DNA from 2 places in the Nocardia sp. CA-128927 genome. Region 1 is predicted to be linked to the other one. Evidence: riboswitches for the same ligand, from Rfam matches in the RefSeq annotation. Region 1 holds a riboswitch; the other holds the start of a gene.
What was found. A riboswitch is a leader RNA that binds a small molecule or an ion and turns the genes downstream of it on or off. The one in region 1 is predicted to bind S-adenosylmethionine.
Positions count from the first base shown of each region.

Region 1 (4,253 bases):
CCGCGAGGTAGCCGACCAGGATCTTGTTGCCCGCCTTGGTCGTTCGGATCGCGGCGGCCGCGCCGGTGACGCCGGGTAGGTGTTGCAGCGCGTTGTCGATCTCGCCGAGTTCGATGCGGCGGCCGCCGAGCTTGATCTGATCGTCGGCGCGGCCGAGGAAGACCAGGCCGGCGCTGTCGTTGCGGACCAGATCGCCGCTGCGGTAGGCGCGGTCCCAGCCGACCGAGGGCAGTGGCGCGTACTTCTCGGCGTCCTTCGCGGGATCGAGGTAGCGGGCCAGGCCGACGCCGCCGATCACCAGTTCGCCGGATTCGCCCTCGCCCACCGGGTTTCCGGCGGCGTCGATCACTACGAGGTCCCAGCCGTCGAGCGGCAGGCCGATCCGGATGGGCCATTCGCCGTCGAGCAGCGCGGCGCAGGCGACCACCGTTGCCTCGGTGGGGCCGTAGGTGTTCCATACCTCGCGATCCGTATCACCGTTGCCGGCAAGGCGTTCGGCGAGTTCGGGCGGCACCGCCTCGCCGCCGAAGATCAACAGCCGGACCGCGTCCAGTGCCTCGGCGGGCCAGGTGGCGGCCAGCGTCGGCACGGTGGAGACGATGCTGATTTCCCGGCGGACCAGCCACGGGCCGAGGTCGGCGCCGGTGCGCACCAGGTCGCGCGGGGCGGGGACGAGGCAGGCGCCGTTGCGCCAGGCCAGCCACATCTCCTCGCAGGAGGCGTCGAAGGCGACGGAGAGTCCGGCGAGCACCCGGTCGCCGGGGCCGATCGGGGCGTCCGGCAGGAAGAGCCGTGCCTCGGCATCGACGAACGCGGCGGCGTTGCGATGGGTCACCGCAACACCTTTCGGCGTTCCGGTGGAGCCGGAGGTGAAGATGATCCAGGCGTCGTCGGCGGGGGTGGGCAGGGTGCTCGTGCTCGCGTCGACCGGATTGTCCGCTGCGGCACGGATGCCCGCGGGTGTCGTTTCGATGCCCGCCGCCGTGACGATCGCGGTGACCTGGGCCTCGCCGAAGACCAGCTGGGCCCGCTCGTCCGGGTCGTCCGCATCGACCGGCACGTAGGCGGCGCCCGCGTACAGCACGGCGAGGATGGTCAGGTAAAGCTCGCGGGAGCCGGACGGCATCCGCACGCCGACCCGGTCGCCGGGCCGCACGCCCGCCGTGGCGAGCCGGGCCATGGTCTTCTCGATCTCGACGACGAGTTCGAGGTAGCTGAGCACCACCTGGCCGTCATCGATGGCGGGTGCGTCGGGATGGGTCAGCGCGGTCGCGGTCAGGATGTCGACCAGGGTCCGGGCCGGTGGCGTGTGCTCGGTCCGAAGTAGTGGGTCCACCGTCACATCAACCTGTGGTTGGAGCATGACGCCCTGCCCACCTCCCATTCGACCTGCCTCGCACTTCCCTGTTGTTTGTGTCATAGCTGGGTTACCAGTGGGCAAACACCACGGTGACCAGTTGTCCACGGTACTCGGGGTTGTCGACGTTTGTTGTTCACCGGCGCGGTTGCCGGTCTTCCGGCCGCAGGCGGGGTTGTTGCAGGTCGTGGCGATTTCCGCCGGACGCGCCGAAGCAACCCCTGGTGGGCGGGTTGCCCGGCGGGTTCGCCAGGTGATCGCTGCGTCGATCCGCTCAGGCCGGTGTGATTCCCCACATCGACCTGGTGATCTTGCAGCTCAGGGCGTTTCGAGCGGAATCGATCAGGCCGCGGAGGCGGCGGTGCCGATGCCGAGGGCGGTCAGGATGGCGGCGCTGGCCTGTTCGAGCCGATCCCGGATCTTCGGGCGGCGCAGCAGCGCGACCGCGCGGGACGCGGCCAGGGCCAGGAGCACCATCGCTACCGCGGCAATGGTCGATTCGACGGCGCCGAGCGCGAGGGTGTTGGCGAAGGTGACCTCGGTCAGGAACTGGGGCAGCACGGCGAGATAGAACAGGCCGACTTTCGGGTTGAACATGCACGAGAAAACGCCCGCGGTGAACGCCGAGCGAACCGATACGCGGGTGCCGCCGCCCGCCTGCGCGAGGCCCTCGGCGCCCTCGGCCGCCAGCCCCGCCCTGCGCTGCCGCCGCTGATCGAGCAGCGCGCGGATACCCAAGTACACCAAGTAGATTCCGCCGACCACCTTGAGCGCGCGGTACGCGGTCGCCGACTGCTCCAGCACCGCGGCGACACCGGCCGCGACCACCACCGCCCACAGGATCCCGCCCAGCGCCGACCCGATCGCCGCCGCGATCCCCGGTCGGGCGTCTACCAGCGAGAACCGCAGCACGAGAAACGAATCCGGGCCCGGGGTGAGCGCCAGCAGGACGCACAGGCCGATGAAGCTGATCAGGAGCGAAAGTGACACCTCATGATGTGACCGCAAAGTCGCCGGATAAGCAACGGATTTCCACCCGCGCCCGCCGCGGGTGACCAGCGCGGACGGGTTTTCCGGGCGAACACGCGGCGTCGCGGACCAGTTGACAGGGCCGGGGGACATCTGCCAATCTCGGGTCAGGTCATGAGTACCAGCGTTCAGCCCCGGCTTGCTGGTCGGCAACCCTCCTCCGCGGTGGGGTGCTCCGGGTGACGACCAGGCCGACGCCCGACCGGGTGCGGCAAGCGCGGACTCGACGAATCTTCTGATCACGAGTCCCAGAGCCGACGGGATTTCGTGATGACTGCTGTGGCCACCCAGACCTGTGCCCCCCTCGCCAGGGTTTCCGGTGACGACCTCCAGGTACCGCTCGTCCAGGGCGGGACGACCACCTACGCCAACTTCGACTACGCCGCGAGCGCCCCCGCATTGGCCCAGGTCACCGACCGGGTGCAGCAGCTGCTGCCGTTCTACGCGAGCGTGCACCGCGGCGCCGGCTACGCCTCGCGGATCTCCACCGAGTGCTACGAGGCGGCCCGCGGTTCGGTGACCCGCTTCCTCGACGCGGCCGACGACCAGGTGGTGGTGTTCACCCGCAACACCACCGACTCGCTGAACCTGCTCGCGTCCTGTGTGCCCGGCGACACCGTGGTGCTCGACATCGAGCATCACGCCAACTTCCTGCCGTGGACCAGGCACGGCCGCCGCGTCGTGCAGGCCGCGGCCACCGTCGAGGAGACCATCGGGCGGCTCGTCGCCGAGCTGTGTAGCAAGCCCGCCGCGCTGCTCGCGGTCACCGGCGCGTCCAACGTGACCGGCGAGGTGCTGCCGCTGGAGCGCCTGGCCACCATCGCCCACCAGTGCGGCGCCCGCATCCTCGTCGACGCCGCGCAGCTCGCGCCGCATCGGCGAATCAGCCTGCGCGACACCGGCATCGACTACCTCGCGTTCTCCGGCCACAAGCTGTACGCGCCGTTCGGCGCGGGCGTGCTGGTCGGCCGCCGTGACTGGCTCGACAACGCGGAGCCGTACCTGGCCGGTGGCGGCGCGGTCCGCGAGGTCACCACCACCGGTGCCGAGTGGGCGCCCGCCCCGCAGCGGCACGAGGGCGGTTCGCCCAACGTGCTCGGCGCCGCCGCGCTCGCCGCCGCCTGTGACGCCCTCAGCGAGATCGACGCCGACACCCTCGCAGCCCACGAACATCAGCTCGCCGACCGCCTGCGCGACGGCCTCGCCGCCATCCCCGGCGTCAACCTGCTGCGCATCTGGACCGACGCCCCCGACACCGTCGGCATCGTCGCCTTCACCCTGGACGGCTTCGTCCCCGGCCACGTCGCCGCCTACCTCTCCGCCGAACACGGCATCGGTGTCCGCGACGGCCGCTTCTGCGCGCACCCCCTGCTCGCCCGCCTAGAACTCGACGGCGCTCTCCGCGCCAGCATCGGCCTCGGCACCACCCCCGCCGATGTAGACCGCCTGATCCAAGCCATCGCCACCCTCGTCGGCACCGGCCCGGCCTGGAACTACGCCACCACCCAGGGCCTCTGGAACCCGGCCCCCGAAACCCGCCCCTTCACGTCCCAGGCCCCGACCGGCGCCGCCCCCTGCCTCGTCGGCTAGTCGAGCGATCGCGGTCGCCCCGTCGGGGTGGCCGCGTCTGTCAGTCGCCGAGTTTGGTGGGGCGGTGGTAGCGGCCGTTGTAGTAGAGGAGCGGGGCGGCGGCGGGGGTTTCGTTGGTGTTGTCGTGGACTCGGGTCACCAAGCCGACGACGAGGGTGTGGTCGCCGAGGGGGATCAGTTGGTGGATGGTGGCGCGGAGCCAGATGGGGGTGCCGTGCAGGACGGGTTCGCCGGTGTCGAGGGTGGTCCACAGGGACCGGTCGGTGAAGCGGTCCGC
Region 1 is NZ_CP192087.1:637,684-641,936, forward strand. Features, by position in the region: gene ACQPW1_RS03135 (Pls/PosA family non-ribosomal peptide synthetase) at 1-1,363, opposite strand, end outside; gene ACQPW1_RS03140 (LysE family translocator) at 1,700-2,347, opposite strand; SAM riboswitch class IV at 2,497-2,610, shown strand; gene ACQPW1_RS03145 (aminotransferase class V-fold PLP-dependent enzyme) at 2,657-3,976, shown strand; gene ACQPW1_RS03150 (flavin reductase family protein) at 4,017-4,253, opposite strand, start outside.

Region 2 (4,253 bases), 2.7 Mb from region 1:
ACACGCCGCTGTGGCCGTCAGCGTCACCGAGGACCTCGACATCGCCCGAACATTGCGCCGCGCAGGACAATCCACCGTCCTCGTCGCCGCGGGCCGCATGGCGAACACCCGAATGTACGAGGGCACTCGCGAACTCGACGCCGGATACACCCGCTGGCTGTGGTCCGCCTACGGTGGCACCGTCGCGGGCGGCACTGCCGTGGGAACGCTTGCCGCGCTGGCCTATTGGGTCCCGCCCCTGGCCGCAGCTTGCGGTCGCGGCAAGGTCCGCCGGGTCGGAGCCCTCGGCTACACAGCTGCGGTCACCGGAAGGCTGCTGGCCCGCTCGACCGAGACCGGCGGACCACTCACCCCCGCCGATGTCCTTGCGGCCCTGTCCCACCCGTTCTCTGTGGCCGCCTACCTACTGCTGTGGGCACGCTCTCATCGCGCCCGACGCCGAGGCGCGCTGCGCTGGAAAGGCCGCGCGCTCAACACAGTCGGTGCTTAGCGCTTACGGAACCTCGGTGATCCCCACCGTCGGCAGGAAGAAGCAGGACTTGCCGCCGTTCTCGACGGTGCCGAAGACCGCGGCCAGCACGGTGCCCTGACCGGTATCGACGGGTACGGCACGGACGCCGCCCATCGGGAGGGCGGCGACGAAGAAGTTCTGGATGGCCCGTTCGGCCATGGGGCGCAGGGCGGCCGGGACTTCGGCGGGGATCATGGCGCGGAAGACGGTGGACAGCGGGCCCATCGACGCGAGGCCGCCGCGACCGCTGGTCACGTTCATCCAGGCGACCTGCATGCCGGTGGTGTCCGGCCCGTCCTGGCCGAGGCCGTAGGGGACGAAGGTGAACATGGTCTGGCCGGACTTGACGGCGGCCAGGTCGAGTCCGGGGATGGTGATCGAGGTCTTGGGCCACGGGCCCGGCACCGCCCCGGCTACGGCGGGTGCGAGGCCGAGCGAGGTGCCGTTGAGGCAGAACGCGGCCGCGGTCGGGTAGAGGAACGGCTGCATGCCGAAGGCGCGCAGGCCATCTATCGCGGTGTTGTAGACGCCGAACAGGTCGCCGGGTGCGGCGGTGCCGGTCGGGGCGGGACGGTCGCTCGCCACGGCGGGCGGAACGGGCGGCACGGCGGGCGGGATCGGGGCCGCGCCCGCGGTCGGTGCCGCGAGCGCCAGTGCGACCGAGCAGGTCGCCACGGCGGACAATACGGTCAGACGGCGTTGCACGGCCACGGAGACCTCTTCTCATCGTCGACACAATCGAAGGCTGACGGTACTCCGGCAAACGCTGTGAACAGCCCGTATTGCCCCTGGCAAGCTATCGGCGTGTCACCTCGAGCCCACCGCTCCAGCACTGCCGATCGATCCCCTCCCCTCAGTTGCGCAAGCGCACACATCAGGTCTGCGGCCCGACTTCGCGGGGTCCGCACACGGACACCTCCGACGAGCCGTATGCTGCTCCCCGACGGAGCCGCCCCGAGCGCGTGAGCGCCCGATCACACTGCGCCAGCGCATATCCGGCTACCGGACTTACCCGGCGAATCGGGCTACGGCAAGATCTACGCTCACGGTGATTACTTCCCTTGCCCAAGGGTTCGCCTGCTGGGCATGATAATTCGGCTCGACCCTGACATCGTCCGGTGTCCGGATCGGCGACAACCATCCAGAGCGACCGAGAGACCTGGCTCGTCGACGTCGCAGCAACCCCCCGGTTCACCGGGTGCGGGTGCTTCCGCCGGGACCGATGGAGGAACCGAAGTGATCATCGCTGCTGTCCGAGGCACCCGTTGGGGCCGCCGTCATATCGATCAATGCAAAGTGACATCCGCGAGCTGTCGGGGCTGACCCGCAGCCAGTCTGTTGCACCCGTCGCTGGCCGGGTGATGTGACCGCGGCCCGATGTGGCGCGGTCCGTTCGTTCTTCCGAAGGACCTCGACCATGCGTGAGCGCAGCGAGCGAACAAATGACACAGCTGCTTTCGCACTCATGACGGAGCCGAGCGCCCGCGAGGTGGAGTCATGAGTGCGTCCGCCGCACCCGATGCCGTCGCCGTCCCCGACGCCGTTCTGGACCTGGCGCCGGACAAGTCCGTGCCCGCGTCGACCGAGAGCATCGCGGACTCCCCCGTGACACCCGCCGAATCCGCCACCGTTCCGGGCGATTCCGCGCCGACCGTCGCCAAGACGTGGCATCCGTGGCGCTGGGTGATCAGCGCCGTCGCGCTCAACCTGCTCGCCCAGTTCATCCACGGCCTGGTCACCAATCCCGGTTGGGATTGGCCGACTTTCGCGAAGTACATCACCGCGAAGTCGGTGCTCGCCTCGCTGAAGGTGACCCTGGAGCTCACCGCGTGGGGTACCGCCCTGGGCTTCCTGCTCGGCACCGCGCTGGCTATCGCGCGGCTGTCGAACAACCCGGTGCTGCGGGTGATCTCGTGGTGCTACATCTGGGCGTTCCGGTCGATTCCGCTCATCGTGCAGCTGCTGTTCTGGTTCAACATCGCCTACCTGTACAACACGCTGTCGGTCGGAATACCGTTCGGCCCCGCGTTTTTCACCTTCGAGGTGAACGGCGTGATCAGCGGGTTCACCGCGGCGGTGATCGGGCTCGCGCTGCATCAGGCGGCGTATTCGGCCGAGATCATCCGCGCGGGCATCATCTCGGTCGACGCCGGTCAGCTGGAAGCCGCTGCCGCGCTGGGTATTCCGAAGGTCCGGCAGTTCCGCTCCATCGTGGTCCCGCAGGCCATGCGGTCGATCCTGCCCAACGCGACCAACGAGGTGATCAGCCTGTTCAAGGGCACCTCGATCGTGTCGGTGATGGCGATCGCCGAGCTGTTCTATCAGGTCCAGGTGATCTACGGACGCAACGGCCGGGTGGTGCCGCTGCTGCTGGTCGCCACCGCCTGGTACATCGTGCTCACCACCATTCTCTCGGTGGCGCAGTACTACATCGAGCGCCACTACGCCAAGGGCACCCAGCGCACGCCACCGCCGTCGCCCACCCAGCGGGCCTGGCAGAAGCTGCGCGAGATCGCCGATTCCGGTTCCACCGCACCGCGAGGAGCGACCCGATGAGCACCGCACTCGCCGTCGAGGTCCGCGGCGTCCGCAAATCCTATGGCGCGCACGAGGTCTTGCGCGGCGTCGACCTGACCGTGCGCTCCGGCGAGGTGGTCACGGTGATCGGCCCGTCCGGTTCCGGCAAGTCAACGCTGCTGCGGGTGGTCAACCACCTGGAGTCGCTGGACGCGGGCACCGTACACATCGACGGGGAGCTGATCGGATATCGGCTGCGCCGCAACACCTTGCACGCGCTGCCCGACCGTGAGGTGCGCAAGCAGCGCTCCCGCATCGGGTTCGTCTTCCAGCAGTTCAATCTCTTTCCCCATCTGACGGTGCTCGATAACGTCACGATCGCACCGCTTTCCGCGCAACGTCGCGACCGCAATGAGGTCGAGGCCGAAGCTCGGGTGCTGCTCGAACGGGTCGGCATCGGCGAGCTGGCCGACGCGTACCCGCGCAGGCTGTCCGGCGGACAGCAGCAGCGGGTGGCGATCGCGCGGGCACTTGCCTTGCGCCCCAGGGTGATCCTGTTCGACGAGCCGACCTCCGCGCTGGACCCCGAGCTCGTCGGCGAGGTCCTGGATGTGATCCGCGACCTCGCGCACGGCGGCACCGCGCTGGTGATCGTCACCCACGAGATCGGCTTCGCCCGCGAGATCGCCGACACCGTGGTGTTTCTCGATGCGGGCGCGATCGTCGAGCAGGGTCCCCCCGAGGTCGTCCTCGACCATCCCGAACACCCGCGCACCCGCGCCTTCCTTTCCCGAGTCCGTCGATGAACAGGTATCCGATGAAGCTCTCCGCCCTGGCCACCGCCGCCGCGACCGCGGTCGTCCTGCTGGCCACCGGCTGCACCGATCCCGAAGCGGAGTCCGCGGCCCAGCCCGCCGGTGCGATCACCTTCGACCTCTCCGCCGCCCAGACCGGCCGGGTACGCGCCGCCAAGGTGGACAGCATCGCCGCCGAAGTGCCGCAGGCCATTCGGGATCGCGGCACCCTGGTGGTGACCGGTGCGTCCGGCACCGCGCCGCCGCTGCGCTTCTACGCCGACGACGACAAGACCGTGGTCGGCTCCGAGGTCGATTTCGCCTCACTCGTCGCCGACACCCTCGGCCTGAAACTCGATCTGCAGGTGGCGGATTGGGCGCAGAACTTCGTGCACATCGATTCCGGCGAGGTCGACGCCTTCATCGGCAAC
Region 2 is NZ_CP192087.1:3,337,393-3,341,645, reverse strand. Features, by position in the region: gene ACQPW1_RS15795 (glycosyltransferase) at 1-490, shown strand, start outside; gene ACQPW1_RS15790 (hypothetical protein) at 494-1,222, opposite strand; SAM riboswitch class I at 1,646-1,740, shown strand; gene ACQPW1_RS15785 (amino acid ABC transporter permease) at 2,009-3,067, shown strand; gene ACQPW1_RS15780 (amino acid ABC transporter ATP-binding protein) at 3,064-3,834, shown strand; gene ACQPW1_RS15775 (ABC transporter substrate-binding protein) at 3,846-4,253, shown strand, end outside.
Region 2: linked by a shared signal. The riboswitch ahead of ACQPW1_RS15785 (amino acid ABC transporter permease) and the one ahead of ACQPW1_RS03145 (aminotransferase class V-fold PLP-dependent enzyme) in region 1 are both predicted to bind S-adenosylmethionine.